Regions from separate parts of the Yersinia kristensenii genome, predicted to be linked through region 1. Evidence: predicted binding sites of a transcription regulator. Region 1 holds the regulator's gene; each other region holds the start of a gene.

Region 1 (6,858 bases):
CGGGCTATTTGGTAACCTGGATAACCTTGGGGTGCTGGCCCGTGACTTACATCAAGACCATGACGTAATTCAGGTCGATTTGCGCGACCATGGTTTATCCCCTCGATCACCAGCGGTGAACTACCCTGATATGGCGCAGGATGTGCTGGAGTTGATGGATAACCTCAGGATAGAAAAAGCGATTATTATCGGCCATTCCATGGGCGGTAAAGTGGCGATGGCCATGACAGCAATCGCGCCCGAGCGTATTGAAAAGCTGGTCGCGATAGATATCGCGCCAATCAGTTATCAAGTGCGCCGCCATGATACAATTTTCGCCGCCCTTAATGCAGTCAGTACCGCTGGCGTGGCGCAACGTCAGGAAGCCGCTCAGTTGATGCGCGAATTCATAAAAGAAGACGGCGTTATTCAGTTCTTATTGAAATCATTCCACAATGGCGAATGGCGGTTTAATGTGTCCGCTCTGTGGGATCAATACGAAAATATTGTTGGCTGGCAGCCAATCCCGCCTTGGCCACACCCTATTTTATTTATTCGCGGTGAACTGTCGCCCTATATTCAAGACAGTTATCGCGATGAGATTGCGCGCCAGTTTCCGCAAGCCCGCGCCCATGTGGTTGCCGGAACCGGCCACTGGGTGCATGCGGAAAAACCGGACTCTGTATTACGCGCCATTCACCGATTTATAGATTAAAGCCGTTTTATCACTGAAAACAGCCGCGGCGAAAAATAGCACCGAACAAAAAATGAACCGCGCGCAATGGATGTTGATTAAAAATCATACCCTGGGGAAAAGAAATGTATTTCCTGTGGAAAAATTGTGCAAAAAAGAATGAATTAGACCAATCTAATCACAGTAAAGCATTGTCGTTGCTCGGTTGGCTGGGGTATTATGGCGCGCTATAAATTTGCTGCGGAATTTGGTGGCAAATGCAAATTCAGGCTGTTGGTTCATACTCAAATTAGTTGACATTGCAGAGTTATAGCAGCGCCAAATAATGAGCTATCGGCCTGAAACGTGTAAACCGAATCATCAGAAATTTCTGATGTAAATCCCTTGTAGTACCGCTACCTATGGCAAAAGAACAAACGGATCGCACGACGCTGGATCTGTTCGCAGATGAACGCCGTCCGGGGCGCCCGAAAACAAACCCATTATCCCGTGATGAACAGCTTAGAATTAATAAGCGAAATCAACTACGGCGCGATAAAGTACGTGGCTTACGACGCGTGGAACTGAAGATTAATGCCGATGCCGTCGATGCTCTCAACAGCCTTGCTGAGCAGCGTAACATCAGCCGTAGTGAACTGATTGAACAGATGTTACTGGCTCAATTAGAACACTCACAAAAAGGGTTTTAACCCTATTGGTTTTACCCCATCGGTTATCACGACGGCGTGGCGTAAGTGATTACGCCACGCCAATATCCTCACAATAGCTTTTGAAAAATAGGCTAGAACGTTTCCCAGTTTGTATTGTTATCCACCTTACTCGTCGGTGTCGCCGCTAAAACTCTGGCCCGAGGTTTGGCTGCCGGTTTTGCTCGCTCATCATCTGACCGCAATTTAAACACGGCTACCGCTTGGTTTAACTGCGCCGCCTGTTCCTCCAGCGAAGCCGCTGCTCGGGAAGCTTGCTGCACCAACGCAGCATTTTGCTGAGTCACACTGTCCATTTCCGCCACCGCCTGCCCGACTTGAGTGATACCTTTACTTTGCTCATCAGACGCCGATGCGATCTCCCCCATTAAATCAGTGACATTCGTAATGGAACGAACAATTTCATCCATGGTTATCCCGGCGCTTTCTACCAATGCCGAACCACTGCTAACGCGGCTTACTGATTCGGTGATCAAGTTATCAATCTCTTTCGCCGCCTGCGCACTGCGTTGTGCAAGATTGCGGACTTCACTGGCAACCACGGCGAACCCCCGACCTTGCTCTCCGGCTCTGGCCGCTTCAACGGCGGCATTGAGTGCCAGAATATTAGTCTGGAAAGCAATACTGTTAATTACCGTGGTAATTTCGGCTATTTTGCGTGAACTCGCAGAGATCTCATCCATGGTATGCACCACATCAGCCACCAGTGCCCCACCTTTTTTTGCAGTGATAGAAGCATTTGCCGCCAGTTGACTGGCGTGATGTGCATTGTCTGCGTTGTGTTTTACCGTTGCCGTCAATTGCTCCATACTCGCGGCGGTCTCTTCCAATGCGGCCGCCTGCTGCTCTGTTCGCGATGATAAATCCGTATTTCCGGCAGAAATTTCTGCCGCCCCGTGATAAATCCCATCAGTGCTGCTGCGAATAGCTTTTACCGTGTTGGCCAAGCTGGCCTGCACATCACGTAGCAGTGGAAATAATTGCCCGACACAGTTACGGCCAAAATCCGTAATAGGCTGCCCAAGTTGGCCTGAAGCAATCGCGCGAAAATGTGCGCGGATATCATCTAGCGGACGCACCATGTTAACAATTAGGTAGCGATCAGTGACCACCAAAATCACTAATCCCGCCACCAAAGCAGAGATTAATATTATGCTGCTCACTCTGGTCAGGTGAGCAAATTGCTCTTTAGCCACGCCGATGGCTTTTGAGGCGGCCTGATTAAAATTCTCCGCAACAGCGCCATATTGGCGGCTCAGCGCTGGCACGGTCTTTTTGGCTAAATCCTCATAGACTGTGTCATTGTTATTCATTGCGGCCTGAAATAGCGGAGTCACACCCTGATCAATTAATCCACTCCATCCATTAACCACTCCAGTCACCAATGCGGGATCAATCTGTGCATGATCGATAGCTTTAAACTGTGCTAACTCCTTTTTCAGATTCTCAAGTGCGGTATTGGATGATTTGAGTTCTTTATCGGCATCCACAATATTACCGCTCTGGCGATAATCGACTGAACGGGCCAGACGTGTCACCATGCGGAAATATTGATCCGTCCCCTGATTGACTAAATTCATGTTTTCAACCAACACACTGTTGGCATTAGACGATTGTGTCAGTTGATTCAGTGATAGCAATGTATAACCCGATACACCGCCCCATAGCAGGCAAAATGCCCCAAGCACCCAAAGTAGTGCGGCTCTGATGGTAATATCTCTTAAAAACTGCATGTTCGTTCCCCTTATATATCGGATAGTTATCGTTAAAACTCTGGTGTTACTTGATGACCGAAAAGCAATAAAGGACGTTCCATACAGCTAACGACAACTCCTTTCCCGGCAAATTTTCATCTGACGGTTTTCCCCCTGGCACCGCAAATTGCAACCTTTCGGTTACATGAAGGTTATCGGCAATGCCGCTATAAGGTTGAGCGGCTCACAAAAATTTTATATCGCATAAACTTGATATCGGCCTGGCGAGATTTTCTGGCATTATATGGCCCTATACATGTGTTATATTATTGGGCAGAAGGCTCAATAATTTGCATAACTTTTTGAATTTAAGGGTATTACGTTATATGGCAACTGTAGGCATTTTCTTTGGCAGCGATACTGGCAATACCGAAAACATTGCCAAGATGATCCAAAAGCAACTGGGCAAAGAGGTTGCTGAGGTTCATGACATTGCCAAAAGCAGCAAAGAAGATTTAGAAGGCTTCGATATTCTGCTGATCGGTATCCCAACCTGGTATTACGGTGAAGCCCAGTGTGATTGGGATGATTTCTTCCCGACGCTGGAAGAGATCGATTTCAACGGCAAACTGGTGGCGTTGTTTGGTTGTGGCGACCAGGAAGATTACGCAGAATATTTCTGTGATGCGATGGGAACCGTGCGCGATATCATCGAACCACGCGGTGCTGCCATTGTCGGTCACTGGCCAACGGCAGGCTACCACTTCGAAGCCTCTAAAGGCTTGGCGGATGATGATCACTTTGTCGGTTTAGCTATTGATGAAGATCGCCAGCCAGAACTGACGAATGAGCGAGTGAGTGCTTGGGTGAAACAGATCAGTGAAGAACTGAATCTCGCTGAAATTACCGGTTAATTTGTCGTGTCGGAAACGCGCGGGTGGTGTTAAACATCAAACCGCGTTTCCGTTACTCTTACGCCTCTCGCGATACTTGTTAAGCCGCCCACAGATCCGCATGTTCATCCGTGAAAAATGAAAATAAACCGCTACAAATTTGTAACGTTACGCCTAGCAGCCATATACTTAAATGATGCAACAATCCCATTCATCAATACATTGCATGATTAATGGGACAAAGTGTGCGATTATATCTTTGTTAACAACCACGGTTTTCATTTGGGGCTAGCAGTTCTATAATGAGACGCAATTGAGAATATTGCGCCACGGATGTCATAGGCTGAACGGCCTTAATTTGAATCGATAGTAATAGGACTGAATCCGCATGACTGACAACAACAAAGCCTTAAAAAATGCAGGCCTTAAAGTAACGCTGCCTCGGCTTAAAATTCTGGAAGTGTTACAAGATCCGGTTAACCATCACGTCAGCGCGGAAGATCTTTATAAAAAGCTGATCGATATCGGTGAAGAAATTGGCTTGGCGACGGTTTACCGCGTACTGAACCAATTTGATGATGCCGGTATTGTGACCCGCCACAATTTCGAAGGCGGTAAATCAGTCTTTGAATTGACACAACAACATCATCACGATCATCTGATTTGCCTGGATTGCGGCAAAGTGATTGAATTTAGCAATGAAGAGATTGAAAAACAGCAGCGTGATATTGCTGAGAAGCATGGCATCAAGCTGACCAATCATAGCCTGTATCTATATGGCCACTGTGCCACTGGCAATTGCCGTGAAGATGAGTCTGCGCACGATCCAAAATAATATGGTTTAATCGCATTGATCATATAAAGATTTTTAGATAATGCTGAAATAAGCAATTCTCAAGATGGCCGCCTTTCCCACAAATCATTTTAGTTGGGAGTCAGGTGGTCATTTTTGTTACTGGTATCCTATATCCCTATCCTCGTGACAAATCCACTTTTTTATTGCTCACTTAGTCGCTATCCGTATGAGTTTGAAGCAAAAAAAACCCCGGACTCGCCGGGGTAAAAACCATCAACTCAATTTCACTTAATGTTGTTTACCTAAAAATCGGGCAAACAGGAGTTAACATCAGACACAACACTTTGACAGCAATAATCAGACTTTAACCGGCTCCGCACGGCTACTACGTTTACCATCCGGACTGGTCGAGCGAATCAACACATCACCGCTGACTTTAGGTTGGGCTTTGACATCATATTTCTGCCATTGCTTGCCGCCATCAGTCGAATACTCAATAATCAGCCCCGGCAAGGAGATGTTAGCTTCTAACTCCCCTGCAACAACACGTGCTCCCGGCACCGGTAAGCGGTAAGCAACACCGGCTTTATCCAGTTTCGCCAATTCACGTTGCCCCATAATATTGGCAAAACGCTGCCAATCTGAGTTCAACGCCTTGGTATCGACCATATGGGTTTCGCCACCTTTGTACTCACGACCTGCTTTGTAATCTTGCTCCCATGGCGCACGATGCCAGGCACGTTCCGCCAATGGTAATACCCGTGGGAAAATCATGTATTCCATCTGTTCGTCAGTCCGGACAGTTTCATTCCATGATTGGCCTGAAATACCGTGCACACCCGGCCAAGGTTTATCACTCTTGGCACTGAAGTGATTACCATCGCGGTCAACCGAGGTTTCAGCATTTTGCGGCATGTTGTCCGGCGCGAAACTGAAGACTTTAGCTTCGTCGTTGAAGCGAGTTGCCCAGTAATAACCGCGCTCACTTGGGTTAACTTCATACGGCATGTCGAAATAGACATAATCTGGGTTGGACGCGACCACTTCATAACCTTTATTGGCCCAATCATTGACTGAGTCGGCCCCGCCCCAATAGAGGGTATCCCAGAAGTTAACGCCCACACGTTTGGTCGCAAAATCCTTCGAATCTTTGGCATCTTTAAGGCCATCTTGCCAGGCTTGCATTTTTTCGATGCCGTGAGCATTTACCAACTTGCTGACTTCAATAGCAAAGTGGCTGGAAAGGTGCTCAACATCCTGAATTTTGCCTTGCTTGACCATGTCCTGACAAACCTGCGATTTGGCCCACGGCTTATCTTCTACACTCTTATCAATAATGCCTTTACCCGGCTCAATCGGGCTGTTTTTGTCCTGGAACCCGGCCCCCAGACGGATATTTTTGGCCTCATCGCCGCCAAAATGCCAAGTATTTAGCGGCATACCGGCTTCTTTATGCATCTGAGCCATTTCGCCGATCACTTTGTCGACAAAACGCTTAGAAGAATCCAGGCAGGGGTTGAGATAACTTTTGCGCTCATACAACTGAACTGAAGTCGTTTGAGAATCATCTGTCGGGTCGACCAGACGGAATTCGTTGGCTTCTTTTTCTTTGCCCTGCTTCATCAAATTGTTGTAGCGGGCCTCCATTGATACCACAGCCGCACGAGCATGGGCTGGCATATCAATTTCAGGAATGACATCAATCTGACGCGCCTTGGCGTATTTCAGAATGTCGATGTAATCAGCGCGGGTAAAATGACCAGAACCCAGATTATTGCTATCCGGGCCAGAACCCAATTGTGGCAATAAACAGGTAGTTTCCGTTAAATCGTGGCAACGCTTGCTACCGACATCCGTCAGTTCTGGCAAGCCAGGAATCTCAATACGCCAGCCTTCATCATCACTGAGGTGGAAATGGAATTTGTTCAGCTTGTAAGCCGCCATTTGATCGAGCAAACGCAGCACGGCATCTTTGGTTTTGAAGTTACGCCCGACATCCAGGAAGACTCCGCGATATTCAAAGCGCGGCGCATCTTTGGCCTCCAATGTTGCAATCTTCTTGCTACCGTCAACCGGCACTAAAGAAAGAATAGAT
Region 2 (6,858 bases), 1.3 Mb from region 1:
CCTGTTCTGGCACTGCACCCCCTTCCCGGCGGTACATATCACGTAGACGACTAAAGATACCCGCCAAAATGGCACCGTCGTTCAATGCTTCGCCCGGTGAATCCGCACCTTTCCAGTGCCATTGCAGCCAGCGGCTAGAGTTAACGATGGAACCGTTTTCTTCAGCAAAACAACTGGATGGCAAGCGGAATACCTCGGTTTGAATTTTCGATGGATCGACATCGTTAAATTCACCGTGGTTTTGCCAGAAATTCGAGGTTTCCGTATTGAGCGGGTCAATCGTGATCAGGAACTTCAGTTTCGACAGTGAGGCCACTACTTTGTTTTTATTCGGGAATGAAGCAACTGGGTTAAAGCCCTGGCAAATATAGCCATTCACTTTGCCCTGCGACATCATCTCGAAATACTGCAATACGTCGTAGCCTTTATCCCACTTCGGTAACCAATCGTAGCCCCAGCCGTTCTCTTTCTGGGCGTTGTCACCGTAGAAACTTTTCATCAGGCTGACGAAGAATTTCGGGTAATTGCTCCAGTAGTTAACTTGGCCCGGCAACAGGGTTTTCGGCGTGTTGGCCTTCAGGTAAATATCAATATCCGGCTGTTTTTCTGACGGCAAGTTCAGGTAGCCCGGCAAGCTTTGCGACAGCAAGCCCAGGTCAGTTAAGCCCTGAATATTAGAGTGACCGCGCAAGGCGTTAATCCCGCCCCCTGCCATGCCCATATTGCCGAGCAACAACTGAATCATCGCCATAGTGCGGATGTTCTGCGCACCAACTGAGTGCTGTGTCCAGCCCAGCGCATACAGGAATGTGGCGGTTTTATTGGACACACTGGTTTCGGCGAGATATTCGCAAACCTGCAAGAAATCGGCTTTTGGCGTACCGCAAATGTTGGAGACCACATCCGGCGTGTAACGGCTGACGTGTTCTTTCAGCAAGTTCCACACACAGCGCGGATCTTGCAAGGTGACGTCGCGTTTCGCAAAGCCGTTTTCATCCAACTGGTAATTCCAGCTGGTTTTATCGTATTTGCGGTTTTCGGCGTCATAACCACTGAACAAACCATCGTCGAAAGTATAGTCTTCCCGCACCAGCAAGCTGGCGTTGGTATAAGCTTCGACATATTCGCGATTAATTTTGTTGTTGGTCATCAGATACAACAACACGCCGGACAGGAACGCGATATCGCTACCGGATCGGATCGGCGTATAGAAGTCCGCCACCGAAGCAGTACGAGTAAAGCGCGGGTCTATCACCAGCAGCTTGGCATTGTTGTGGATTTTGGCTTCCATCGCCCAGCGGAACCCCACCGGATGCGCTTCTGCCGCATTACCGCCCATGACGATAATTAAGTCTGCGTTCTTGATGTCAACCCAGTGGTTGGTCATCGCACCGCGACCAAATGTTGGAGCAAGACTTGCTACCGTTGGTCCGTGTCAGACACGTGCTTGGTTGTCTACGGCAAGCATGCCGAGAGCGCGACTAAATTTCTGGGTCAAATAACCCGTTTCATTACTGGATGCCGAAGCACACAACATACCGGTACTCAGCCAACGGTTGACGGTCACACCCGCATCGTTGGTCTTAATGAAATTAGCATCCCGGTCTTCTTTCATCAGCTTGGCAATGCGGTCAAATGCATCATTCCAAGTGATTCGCTGCCATTTATCTGAACCTGGCGCGCGATATTCTGGGTATTTCAAGCGGCTTTCACTGTGAATGAAATCCACCAGCCCCGCACCTTTAGGGCACAGTGCACCACGGTTTACCGGATGATCTGGGTCCCCTTCAATGTGGAAAATACTCTCTTTGGCGTTTTTAGCACCATCGCCGAGGCTATACATCAAAAGCCCGCAACCGACGGAGCAATATGTGCAGGTATTCCGCGTTTCACGGGCGCGCAGCAACTTATAATTGCGCGTTTCCGCTAGCGCCACTGACGGCGTAAAGCCGAGTGCCGCGACCGTGGTTCCTGCCATACCGCCAGCGCAGATCTTAAAGAACTGCCTTCTGCTGACCTGCATGGGTCTCTCCTTCATTCATTGTCACATTGTATGAATTTAAAATTCAGTTCGCGCTTCCCTCAACAAAACCAGAAGCGCTAAAATCGCTAAAGCGATATCACCTTTATCGGTGTGGGATACATTCCTATTGAAATGGAATCATACCCATACCATTCTTAATGTGAATGTTACCACATTGTGATTATGGGTTATAACTTTCAGGGCCGCATAGTGAGCCAGATCAAACCTTCAGATATTGACCTTTCAACCGGAATTTGCGGCGCCCGACAGCTTAACGTGCTACAGCGCCATCAAATGGCCGAGCCGCAGTTGGATTGGTTGGCAGAGGAAGTACCGGTAGCTCTGGTGTACAACGGCATTTCTCATGTGGTGATGATGGCCACCCCCAAGGATTTAGAGGCTTTCGCGCTGGGGTTTTCGTTATCAGAGGGAATTATTAGTACGCCGCAAGAAATCTACGCCATTGATGTTAATCCTGGCTGTAATGGCATAGAAGTTAACATTGAGTTATCCAGCCGCCGTTTTGTCGGTTTAAAAGAACGCCGCCGGGCGATGGCTGGCCGCACTGGGTGTGGTGTCTGTGGTATTGAGCAACTGGACGATATTTTCCGCCCAATTACGCCCTTGCCGTTCACGCAATCTTTTGATTTTAATCATTTAGACCATGCACTTGCACAACTCAAACAGGTGCAAACCGTGGGCCAACTGACCGGCTGCACCCATGCCGCCGCCTGGATTAATCCTCAAGGGGAATTATTAGGTGGCTGCGAAGATGTGGGCCGCCATGTCGCACTGGATAAGCTGCTCGGGATTCGAGCTAAACAGCCGTGGCGGCAAGGTGCAGTGCTGGTTTCCAGCCGCGCCAGCTATGAGATGGTACAGAAAGCCGCCATGTGCGGTGCCGAAATTTTATTTGCTGTTTCAGCTGCCACAACCTTAGCGGTGGAAGTCGCTGAGCGCTGTAATCTCACCTTGGTTGGTTTCAGTAAACCCGGTCGCGCAACGGTATATACCCACCCGCAGCGGATTAACACATAAAAACCACACAATTTGTACGGCATTGATAATCATTTTCAATATCATTTAATTAACTATAATGATCCGAATGCTTACGCGGTGCTTACTTTTTTGCGCCGCCCTACACCTACGGAGACGATGATTATGAGTTACTCACTGCCATCCCTGCCTTATGCTTATGATGCTTTAGAACCCCACTTCGATAAGCAGACGATGGAAATCCATCATACCAAACACCACCAAACCTATGTTAACAATGCAAATACGGTGTTGGAGAGCTTCCCTGAGCTGGCTAAATTCAGTGTTGAAGATCTGATCAAAGATCTGGACAAAGTTCCGGCAGAAAAACGCACCTTTATGCGTAATAACGCTGGCGGCCATGCTAACCACAGCTTGTTCTGGAAAGGCCTGAAACTGGGCACCACTCTGACCGGTGACCTGAAAGCCGCGATTGAACGCGACTTCGGCAGTGTTGACAGCTTCAAAGAAAAATTTGAACAAGCTGCGGCAACGCGTTTCGGTTCAGGTTGGGCTTGGCTGGTTCTGAAAGACGATGGCAAACTGGCTGTTGTTTCTACTGCTAACCAAGACAGCCCGCTGATGGGCGAAGCGGTTTCTGGCGCGTCTGGCTTCCCGATTGTTGGCCTGGATGTGTGGGAACATGCTTACTATCTGAAATTCCAAAACCGCCGCCCAGACTACATCAAAGCATTCTGGAACGTGGTTAACTGGGACGAAGCAGCCGCTCGTTTCGCTCAAGCTAAGTAATTCTCAGCTAGCCATTCTGCGGCTTCAAGTCCGCAGAGTATAAAGCCGAAAACCATGCCAGCAAGGCCCTCTTGCTGGCATTTTTTTTGCTAAAGTTTCGCCAATTTCTGCCGATAGATTGCACAAGAGGGATACTGACATTTATGGCATGAATCTATGAATCATCAGCCCTAAATATCGCGACAAAAACGTGAGAAAAAGCACTCTTGCCAAGGCGACCTCACGCCCAGCCCTCCATCATTATTCTAATAATTAGACCTACCCCTATTCACCTACACTGATTAATTTGCATCAGAAACACCGTATAACGGAGCAGAACATGGCAGGATTTAGCAAAATTTTTGGTAATTTTGAAAACGTGAAAGTCGGTAAAAAGCTGGGATTAAGCTTTTTCCTGATGTTGTTGTTAGTTGGGATCATCGCGGGTACCACTGCCTATCATTTCTCCGTCATTGAAGAACATGCTTATAAAGTCGACTTGAGTTACAAAATTAATGATGAAGCCAACCAGGCAAAATATAATCGCGCGCTATATGAACGCACCTATGATTTGAAATATATCGAAGAAAACTCAGAACATATCAATAAGATAAAAAGTCTATTAGACCAAAGTGAAACACTTGGCTGGTCGGCAGATAACCGTAAAACGATCAGTAGTATTTCCGATGTGGTAGAAGAATATCTGCAACAACAAAGTAACTTTGTGAATGCAGTAGCCCATAAAGACGATGTGCGTAAAAGCTGGAATATCTCTGAAACTCAAAAGAATCTCAATGAGTTACAGCAAAGCTTGCTCAATGAGGGCGCAGATACCAACACCCAGATTCTACTGGCGGAAATGAACCAAAAGTTGATGACCGTGCGCTATAACGCGCGGGGTTTATTGCTGGATCGCAACCAAGATGCAGAATCTTCGTTGATAACCTCGATCAATATTGCCAACAGTGCGGCGAATGCTTTCATGCCAGTGTTATCCGCTGACCAACAAAAGTTATTAGCCCCGGTTATCTCCAGCCTCAGCGCCTATAAAGACAATGTTCTGGCCTATTTACCGGCTTATCAACAAGAGTTGGAAGTCGGTAAAGTGATGGAAGATAATGCCAATGAATTGAATAAGTTGGCGACCCACCTGTTCACCCAAGAACTGCAAGGCACCCACGACGAAATCGATAATGCACAATTGCAGTTAACTATTACTGTCATTGCCGCTTTGCTATTTGGCTTACTGATTTCATGGCGCATGACCCGCCAGATTACCGTGCCACTGCGCACCACACTGGCGATGGCTGAACGCATTGCTAACGGCGATTTAACCGCAGAGACCACATCAACTCGTACCGATGAACTGGGCCTGCTGATGAATACCGTCGCCCGGATGAATGAAAACCTGCGCGCCATGATTGATGAAATTCGTATCGGCGTCAGTCAGGTGTCTCATGCTTCCGGCGAGATTGCCGCGGGCAATACTGATTTATCCTCCCGCACGGAACAACAAGCCGCCGCCGTAGAAGAAACTGCCGCCAGTATGGAGCAATTGAATGCCACGGTTAAACAGAATGCCGATAATGCTCACCACGCTAATCAACTGGCCACCGAGGCATCACAAACTGCGCAACAAGGTGGCAAGCTGGTTAATGATGTGGTGCGCACCATGAATGATATCTCCGGCAGCTCTAAACGCATTTCTGAAATCACCTCAGTGATTAATAGCATTGCTTTCCAGACCAATATTTTGGCACTGAATGCCGCAGTTGAAGCAGCACGCGCCGGTGAGCAAGGCCGGGGCTTTGCCGTGGTCGCCAGTGAAGTGCGTAATTTGGCGCAGCGTAGTGCACAAGCGGCGAAAGAAATTGAAGGGTTGATTGGCGAGTCGGTATCTCAAGTCAATGCTGGTACCTCGCTGGTACAAAATGCGGGTCAAACTATGGAAGATATCGTCCGCTCCGTCACCCATGTGCGCGATATTATGGCAGAAATCGCCTCGGCCTCTGATGAACAAAGCCGGGGTATCACCCAAGTCAGCCAGGCTATTTCCGAAATGGACAGCACCACTCAACAAAACGCCGCATTGGTGGAAGAATCGGCCGCAGCTGCTGACTCACTGGCTGAACAAGCCATCTTACTGGAGCAAGCGGTCGCGGTATTCCGGCTGTCCGAAGCAGAAGTTGAAACTGTTCAAAGCAATACTAGCGCCTCACGTGTAGCCACACCGCGCCCGGCCCCAGACGCTAGCCGTAATGATCAGCAGGATAATTGGGAAACTTTCTGATTATTTATTTCGAGTACAGACAAGGAGAATAGTCAGTCAAAACAATATTGCCAAGGACGGCAAACTTATATGGGAGATATGCTTAGCATATATCAAGAGTCATACAAATCCGCAAAAACCGGGCAGTGGCTATGCCACACACCCGGCTTTATCGAAAGTCGCAATCAGAACGCTTTTTTGGCGTAACCAGTCACTTCTTTCAGGCCCATCTCGCGACCTAATGCTGTCATTGGGTGAACCACCACAATGCCGCGCACTGCTTTCTTCAAAGTGCCCATATCCGCTTGCTCTTTCTTGGTAATCGCTCGGCTGAATGGCAGTTGCGCCAGCTTTTGGGCTTCAGCACTCAGGTTTTTAACCCGCACTTCTTTCAAACGCTGTATTTCAGCAGCCAGTTTCTCTTTTTCTTTCATATGCTGTGCGATTAACTCCATATTACCCTGCTGTATAACAGCCGGATCTTTATGGTTCAGCGCATCCAGCATATCGCTTAGACGTTTGATTTCTGCATGTTCTTTCATAGTATTGGCCCGTACATGCCGCTGATGGGCACGATATTTCGCTAAAGTTGGAGATAAGATAGCACTGATTGTGCATCAAGATGGATAGTGTATCAGGATGTAGGCCTTTCGGCAGCAGCCTCCTGTACTGGTTGCCACTGCATTCCGGCGGGTAAACCGCTAATTTCACATGCAACCGCCCCTAACCGCTCCAGCGCCCCAGTATAGCGGCTATTGAATGGATAACAGCACGATAGGCGAAATGCATTGCGATACCGGCC
Region 3 (6,858 bases), 1.5 Mb from region 1:
ATTTCGCGCAACAGAATAGTCGCTGATACTCTATTTTTTGGGCTTTTGGCGCACCATGGCTGGCGTTAAGAACCGGTTGGAAAGAGCGGCTAAATAAAATTTAATCGTCGATTTAATGGCTAAATATTAAATTTAATTAATAATTGTTAGTGCATTAGTACAATACTTATAAGCATTAATCATTCATTTGCGAGGTATTCGGTATGAATTTATTGAAAAATCTGGCGGTAGCTCTGGTGGTGACAGGGGTTTCTTTTGGCGCGATGGCGGCTAAAGAAATTACTAAAGAAGAAGCTAAAAATTACGAAAAGATTGGCACAATCTCGACTTCGGGTGAAGCAACATCGCCAATGGATGTGAAGCAGGAGCTGTCAAAACTGGCAGACGAGAAAGGCGGTAAATATTATGTGATTATTGCTGAGCGCGAGAAGAAGAAGTTTGATGCTGATGCAGAAGTTTATAAATAATGTTAGCAGAGATGCCCATATGGGCATCTCCTTCGGCTTAATGATGTTTTTTTAACTGATAAATCACTGTGTTACATTGACTCTTGCCCTCAGGGCAACTCTTGCAACTGCCACTCATACACCCGCTATTATCTTGCTCAATGCGTTCAATCTTGCCAATCGCGGTTAACTTTTCCAGCATGGCCTCAACCAAAGGTAAAGGCAGCGCCAATTGGTGGCTTAGTTGCTTGGCATCGGTACTGCCGCTGAGGGCGATTGCATCGCGCAATTGCACCAGACTTGCCATAGTTCCTCCTCGTCAGTGACAGTCATTGCCAGAACGCTGGCAACAACTGCTGGTGGGGGTGTTATTTTGTAATCTCACCGTGACCCGGCTACGTGCACGGCGCAAACCCAACAAGATCAAAGCATTAATAATAATAACCAATGCGATAATGGTAAGACTCTGTTGTGGATGATCCTGGAAAGTGGCGGCTTGATAGAACAAGGTTGCCAGTGAGTAAGCCACATTCAGTCCCCACAGTATTGAGAAGGTCATCCAGCCGCGGCTGGTTTCCCGCGCAATGGCTCCCATCACCGAGACACAAGGCACATACAATAAGACGAAAATCAGGTAGCTGTAGGCTGAAATACTGGAGCCAAACTTGCTACTCATTATCCCCATCGAACCGGCCGCCATTTCGCCGTCACCTTTACTGGCTTCAATAGGGTTGGATAACACACTGAGGCTAAAGGTCTCTTTTAACCCCTGCAAGGTAGTATCAACCGCTCCGGCCAATTCACCCCATAAATTAAAGCTTTCAGCATCAAAAGGTTCATTTTTAATTTGCTCGGCGGTGTAAAGGGTATTCAGTGTCCCTACCACCACTTCTTTGGCCATGGCCCCGGTGACTAACCCCACAGTGGCTTGCCAGTTATCCTCATGGATCCCCATTGGGGCCAGCAACGGCGTTAATACTTTACTGACAGAAGCCAGCGCCGAGTCATTAATACTGTCTACGGCTTTGCCGTTGAAAGAAAAACTGTTCAGTCCGCCAATAAAAATACTTGCGATAACAATGACTTTCCCGGCGCGCAGGACAAATCCTTTCAGCCGTTGCCAAGTTTGTAATAACAGACTTTTGAGATGTGGCACATGGTAAACCGGTAATTCCATCACAAAGGGTGATGCTTCACCGCGCATGATGGTGTATTTCAATACCAATCCGGTGAGGATGGCGACGGCAATCCCCAGTAAATAGAGAGAAAAGACGATACTGGCTCCGTCCTGGCCGAAGAATGCGGCGGCAAATACCGCAAATATAGCCAGCCGTGCGCCACAGGACATAAACGGTGCCATCATGATAGTTATCAAGCGCTCGCGTTGAGCATCCAAGGTGCGTGCGCCCATAATCGACGGTACATTGCAGCCAAAGCCAACAATTAGCGGCACAAAAGATTTGCCCGGTAACCCTAGCGCCTGCATCAACCGGTCCATGACGAACGCGGCACGGGCCATATAGCCGGAGTCTTCCAAAAAAGAGAGGAATAAATACATCATGCCAATTTGTGGCACCAGCGGCAGCACGGTGTTTATCCCGCCGCCGACCCCTTGGGCCAGGAAGATAGTGAGCCACTGCGGGAAATGCAGCGTATAGCCAACCCATTGTATCCCTTGAATAAAAATGGCCGCAGAGCCGATATCAAATATCGGTTGTAACGCCCCGCCGATATTAATGGCCAAGACGAACATTAAATACATGACAAACAAGAAGATAGGCACGCCCAACCAGCGGTTCAGGATCACTTTGTCGAGTGCTTGTGTCAGGCGGTTGGGTTCGGCTTGCTGTGAGTTGCCGACGATATCGCAGATACGGGCAATACTTTGATAGCGGGCATCGGCGATCACCAGTTCCGGGTCTTCGTGCTGATTTTGCCGCAGGTTTTCCCGCGCCAGCTCAAGGCGTGGTGCTGCGATACCTGCACGCGCCAGGCTGTAAATATCCCCTTCCAAGATTTGCAGTGACAGCCAGCGGCGTTGCTGAACCGGCCAAGATTCTGGCATTTCCTGCACCAACTTATCCACTTCGTGGAGTAGCACTGGCGGGTAGTTAATCAAAGCTTTAAAGGTGACGGGCTGAAACTCATCAATGCTCGTTTTTAATTCATTGATACCCTGCCCACGGGTGGAGATAAGCGGGATAACCGGGCAGCCCAATTGCTGAGAAAGTGCTGCAATATCAATATCAATGTGCTGGCTTTTGGCAATATCCAGCATATTCAGTGCCACGATACAGGGGATGCCTAACTCTATCAGTTGCAATGTCAGGTAGAGATTGCGCTCCAGGTTGGCTGCATCCACCACGTTAATCAGCAGGTCAGCTTCGCCGCTCAAAATATAGTGGCAGGCAATTTGCTCATCCAGCGAGGTTTGTTCTGAAATAGTCGTTAGTGAGTAGGTTCCCGGCAGGTCAACCAAAGTCACTTGGTGCTGCGTGGTGCTGAAGTGCCCCTCTTTGCGCTCGACAGTGACCCCGGCCCAGTTACCGACTCTCTGGCGGGCGCCAGTTAACTGGTTGAAAAGGGTGGTTTTACCCGCATTGGGGTTGCCAATTAGGCCAATGGTGAGTGTTTTCATAATCCAACGTGATATCAATACATTCGTCATACTTCAGGCTGTATGTGCGTTGGCTGCTCTCGCTCACCAGAATCATTGACTGGCGTCAACTCATCGGGATTATGAGCCTCATTAGAGGCTCGCCCTACGGGCCAGCGCAAGCGCTGTTCAAATGGCTTTCAACCAATTTGTCTCTCGCTGGGCGCCTTCTTACAACTCGAATTATTTAGAATGTAAATTAAATTAAAGTCAGCTTGTGCAAGGCGATTATCATGCATCACCCTGCAACCAGAATAAGAAGTTGACCTGAAATATTAGGGTTGTAGGTCGAGTGTCAGTAAATCTAAATCTTTTTTACGGAGCACCAGACTGACCCGACGAGTTTCTATCTGAATAGGGTCACCTAAGGGCGCAAGGCGAACAACATTAAATGAAGAGCCGGGTAACATACCCAGAGACAACAACTTTTGCCGGTAAGCTGGGCTAATTTCAGGTGAGAAACCAATAATTTTGTAGGAACGCTGTGGGATCAAGTGCATAGGAGCCTCTTGGGACATTCGCTTACCGAAATTCAATGTATTATTACACTAATGATAATAATTAAAGTAATAATAGTAAGAATTGTTTGCATATTCAACTAAGGTTAAATACTCAAAAGTAAATATTCATTACTATTTCATTTTTATAATTAATGAGTCTGATTTTTATTTTCGCTTGTTTTACCATCAAATTAGCACAATCGCAAATGCGAACAATGAGTTAAATCAGTTAACTGAATGTTTCTGTAAGCCGCTGTCCATAATGATAAATACCGATAATTAACATAATCACTTCACTATGATTTGAATCAAATAACATTCATATTTTAATTAACTCTTAGAATGCTATGGTAATTATTTATAAATTAAGCGCCATAGCGGACTAAATTAAACCGCGTGTTAACTATGATGTTAAATCAGTCAGGACGCTGCTCGATTTAACACAAGATAAAAGAATTGCGTGCTAATTAATTTAGAAGATAACCAAGCGAGCTTATAGAAGAAAAAAATATGAATATAGGCGGTCAATAACTTGTTAGAGATGAGTTGTCATTGACAAATTTAATGCAGAAAGTGAATAAAGAAAGGGCCACAAATGTGGCCCTGGGCTCCAATATCAGCGTTTTTTAAATGCCGCAGCCAGCGCGTCACTCATGGCGCTATTGTTGCTGGAATTGTTGCTGTCTGCACGCCCTTTGGCGGCTGGGCGGCTATTGGATTCATTATTATTCCGTGGCCGGCTGGCACCGCGGCTGTTATTACTGGCGTTATTGGCGTTGGCACGGTTTTCACCGCTATTGCCCCGGCGTGAACCGCTTTCACCCGGCTGCTCATCAAGACGCATCGTCAGAGCAATACGTTTGCGCTGCAAATCCACTTCCATGACTTTAACTTTGACGATATCACCGGCTTTCACCACCTTGTGCGGGTCATCGACAAATTTATCTGCCAGTGAGGAAATATGCACCAGACCATCCTGATGAACGCCGATATCGACGAAGGCACCAAAGTTAGTCACGTTTGTCACTGAGCCTTCGAGGATCATACCCGGCGTCAGGTCATTCAGTGTTTCCACGCCCTCGGCAAAGGTCGCCGTTTTAAACTCAGGGCGGGGGTCTCGGCCCGGTTTCTCTAGCTCGCGCAAGATATCAGTGACCGTCGGTACACCAAATTTCTCGGTGGTGAAATCGCGAGCATTAAGGTTACGCAAGGCCGTGGCATTGCCCATTAAATCCTGCAAAGCTTGCTCGGTGGCGGCTAAAATGCGCTCGACAATCGGATAGGCTTCCGGATGCACCGTTGAAGCATCCAGCGGGTTATCTCCGTGGTTAATCCGCAAGAAGCCCGCGCACTGTTCGAAAGCTTTCGGCCCTAAGCGGCTGACTTTCAGTAATTGCTCGCGGTTATGGAAGCGGCCATTTTCATCACGCCAGTTCACAATATTTTGCGCCATCATACGGGTCAAACCGGCGACTCGGGTCAGCAATGGCACGGACGCAGTGTTCAAATCGACTCCCACGGCGTTTACGCAGTCTTCTACCACCGCATCCAGCTTTTTCGCCAATTGGCTTTGGCTGACGTCATGCTGATATTGGCCGACTCCAATGGATTTCGGGTCGATCTTAACCAGTTCGGCCAACGGATCTTGCAACCGGCGGGCAATAGAGACCGCGCCACGGATGGAAACATCCAGATCCGGGAATTCCAGTGCCGCCAGTTCCGAGGCCGAATAGACTGACGCCCCGGCTTCACTGACAATCACTTTCTGCGCGGTTACTGCCGGGTACTGCTGTTGCAGCTCGGTAAAGAAGCGCTCGGTTTCCCGTGAGGCGGTGCCGTTACCAATCGCCACCAGCTCAACCTGATGTTTGATGCACAGGGCGGCCACCACGGCGGCGGCTTTTGCAGCCTGTCCGGTATGAGGGTAAATGGTATCGAAGGCGACCAGCTTGCCAGTAGCGTCCACCACCGCCACTTTTACCCCGGTGCGCAGGCCCGGATCGAGGCCCATGGTGGCGCGCATCCCTGCCGGTGCCGCCATCAGCAAATCTTGCATGTTACGGGCGAATACATTGATAGCTTCGTCTTCGGCCCGCTCGCGCAAGGTGCTCATCAACTCGGTTTCAAGATGCATCAACACCTTAATACGCCAGGTCCAGTTGACTACCGCTTTGCGCCAGCTGTCTGCCGGTGCATTATTCAGACGCAGATCCAGATGATTGATAATAATCTGTTCGCCCTGACTCTCGCGAGGCGGCTCGTCAAACTGGGGATCGGGATTTAGCGCCAGTTGCAGCACACCTTCATTACGGCCACGGAACATCGCCAGTGCGCGGTGAGAAGGGACTTGGGCGATAGGTTCGTGGTGATCGAAGTAATCGCGGAATTTAGCGCCTTCCTGCTCTTTGCCTTCCACCACTTTTGCTACCAAATGGGCGTTTTTCCACAAATATTGGCGCACTTTTGCCAACAATGTTGCATCTTCCGCAAAACGCTCCATCAGGATGTAGCGTGCGCCATCCAGTGCCGCTTTGGTATCCGCCACGCCTTTTTCAGCATCGACAAAAGCGAGCGCAACCTGTTCTGGGTCTTGCTGGGGGTCATGCCATAAACTGTCGGCCAAGGGTTCCAGACCCGCTTCAATAGCAATCTGCCCACGGGTGCGGCGCTTGGGCTTATAAGGAAGATATAAATCTTCTAGCTCGGTTTTACTCATGGTGCCGTTAATGGCACCGGCTAGCTGCTCGGTGAGTTTGCCCTGATCTTCAATTGATTTAAGAATGGTTTGGCGGCGGTCTTCAAGTTCGCGTAGATAACCCAAACGGCTTTCCAACTGGCGCAGCTGGGTATCATCCAATCCGCCGGTAACTTCCTTACGATACCGTGAAATAAAGGGCACGGTATTACCTTCATCCAGCAGACGTATCGCGGCACTAACTTGCTCCGGTCGCGCCTGTATTTCGCTTGCAATAATGCTGCTCAGTTGTTCATTCATAAGTCTGATATCAATTCGTGAGTAGGAAAAATGGCAGAAGATAGTTATACGGATTGCCCGGATAAATTGCCAGTAGAGCGGTCATTGGGCTTGAGCTAACGTGAACTTATCGGTAAAAAGTTAGGTATAGTGGAGTATCTATGCCAAGGGAACCATTTTATGGCTAAAAGTAATTATATTACCCGCGAGGGCTGGCAGGCGCTGGATCGTGAGCTGCATTATCTGTGGCGAGAAGAGCGGCCGATAGTGACCCAAGCCGTG

The links. The regulator Fur, encoded in region 1, represses iron uptake genes when iron is present. The targets are predictions, from matches to a motif close to ATAATAATGAGAACNACTATCAA.
Positions count from the first base shown of each region.
Region 2: a site for Fur is predicted at 3,084-3,106, ahead of sodA (superoxide dismutase [Mn]). Genes of this name have one in related genera too.
Region 3: a site for Fur is predicted at 3,672-3,694, ahead of feoA (ferrous iron transporter A). Genes of this name have one in related genera too.

Region 1 is NZ_UHIY01000001.1:2,708,963-2,715,820, reverse strand. It holds gene ybfF (esterase) at 1-694, shown strand, start outside; gene ybfE (LexA regulated protein) at 1,075-1,362, shown strand; gene DX162_RS12365 (methyl-accepting chemotaxis protein) at 1,455-3,113, opposite strand; gene fldA (flavodoxin FldA) at 3,461-3,988, shown strand; gene fur (ferric iron uptake transcriptional regulator) at 4,356-4,802, shown strand; gene DX162_RS12350 (beta-N-acetylhexosaminidase) at 5,121-6,858, opposite strand, start outside.
Region 2 is NZ_UHIY01000001.1:1,395,745-1,402,602, forward strand. It holds gene fdnG (formate dehydrogenase-N subunit alpha) at 1-2,023, opposite strand, end outside; gene fdhD (formate dehydrogenase accessory sulfurtransferase FdhD) at 2,207-3,061, shown strand; gene sodA (superoxide dismutase [Mn]) at 3,185-3,808, shown strand; gene DX162_RS06480 (methyl-accepting chemotaxis protein) at 4,128-6,077, shown strand; gene DX162_RS06485 (YibL family ribosome-associated protein) at 6,242-6,598, opposite strand; gene DX162_RS06490 (aminotransferase-like domain-containing protein) at 6,691-6,858, opposite strand, start outside.
Region 3 is NZ_UHIY01000001.1:1,235,129-1,241,986, reverse strand. It holds gene bioH (pimeloyl-ACP methyl ester esterase BioH) at 1-26, shown strand, start outside; gene DX162_RS05880 (YdgH/BhsA/McbA-like domain containing protein) at 204-467, shown strand; gene DX162_RS05875 (FeoC-like transcriptional regulator) at 505-753, opposite strand; gene feoB (Fe(2+) transporter permease subunit FeoB) at 766-3,084, opposite strand; gene feoA (ferrous iron transporter A) at 3,378-3,602, opposite strand; gene DX162_RS05855 (Tex family protein) at 4,219-6,597, opposite strand; gene greB (transcription elongation factor GreB) at 6,757-6,858, shown strand, end outside.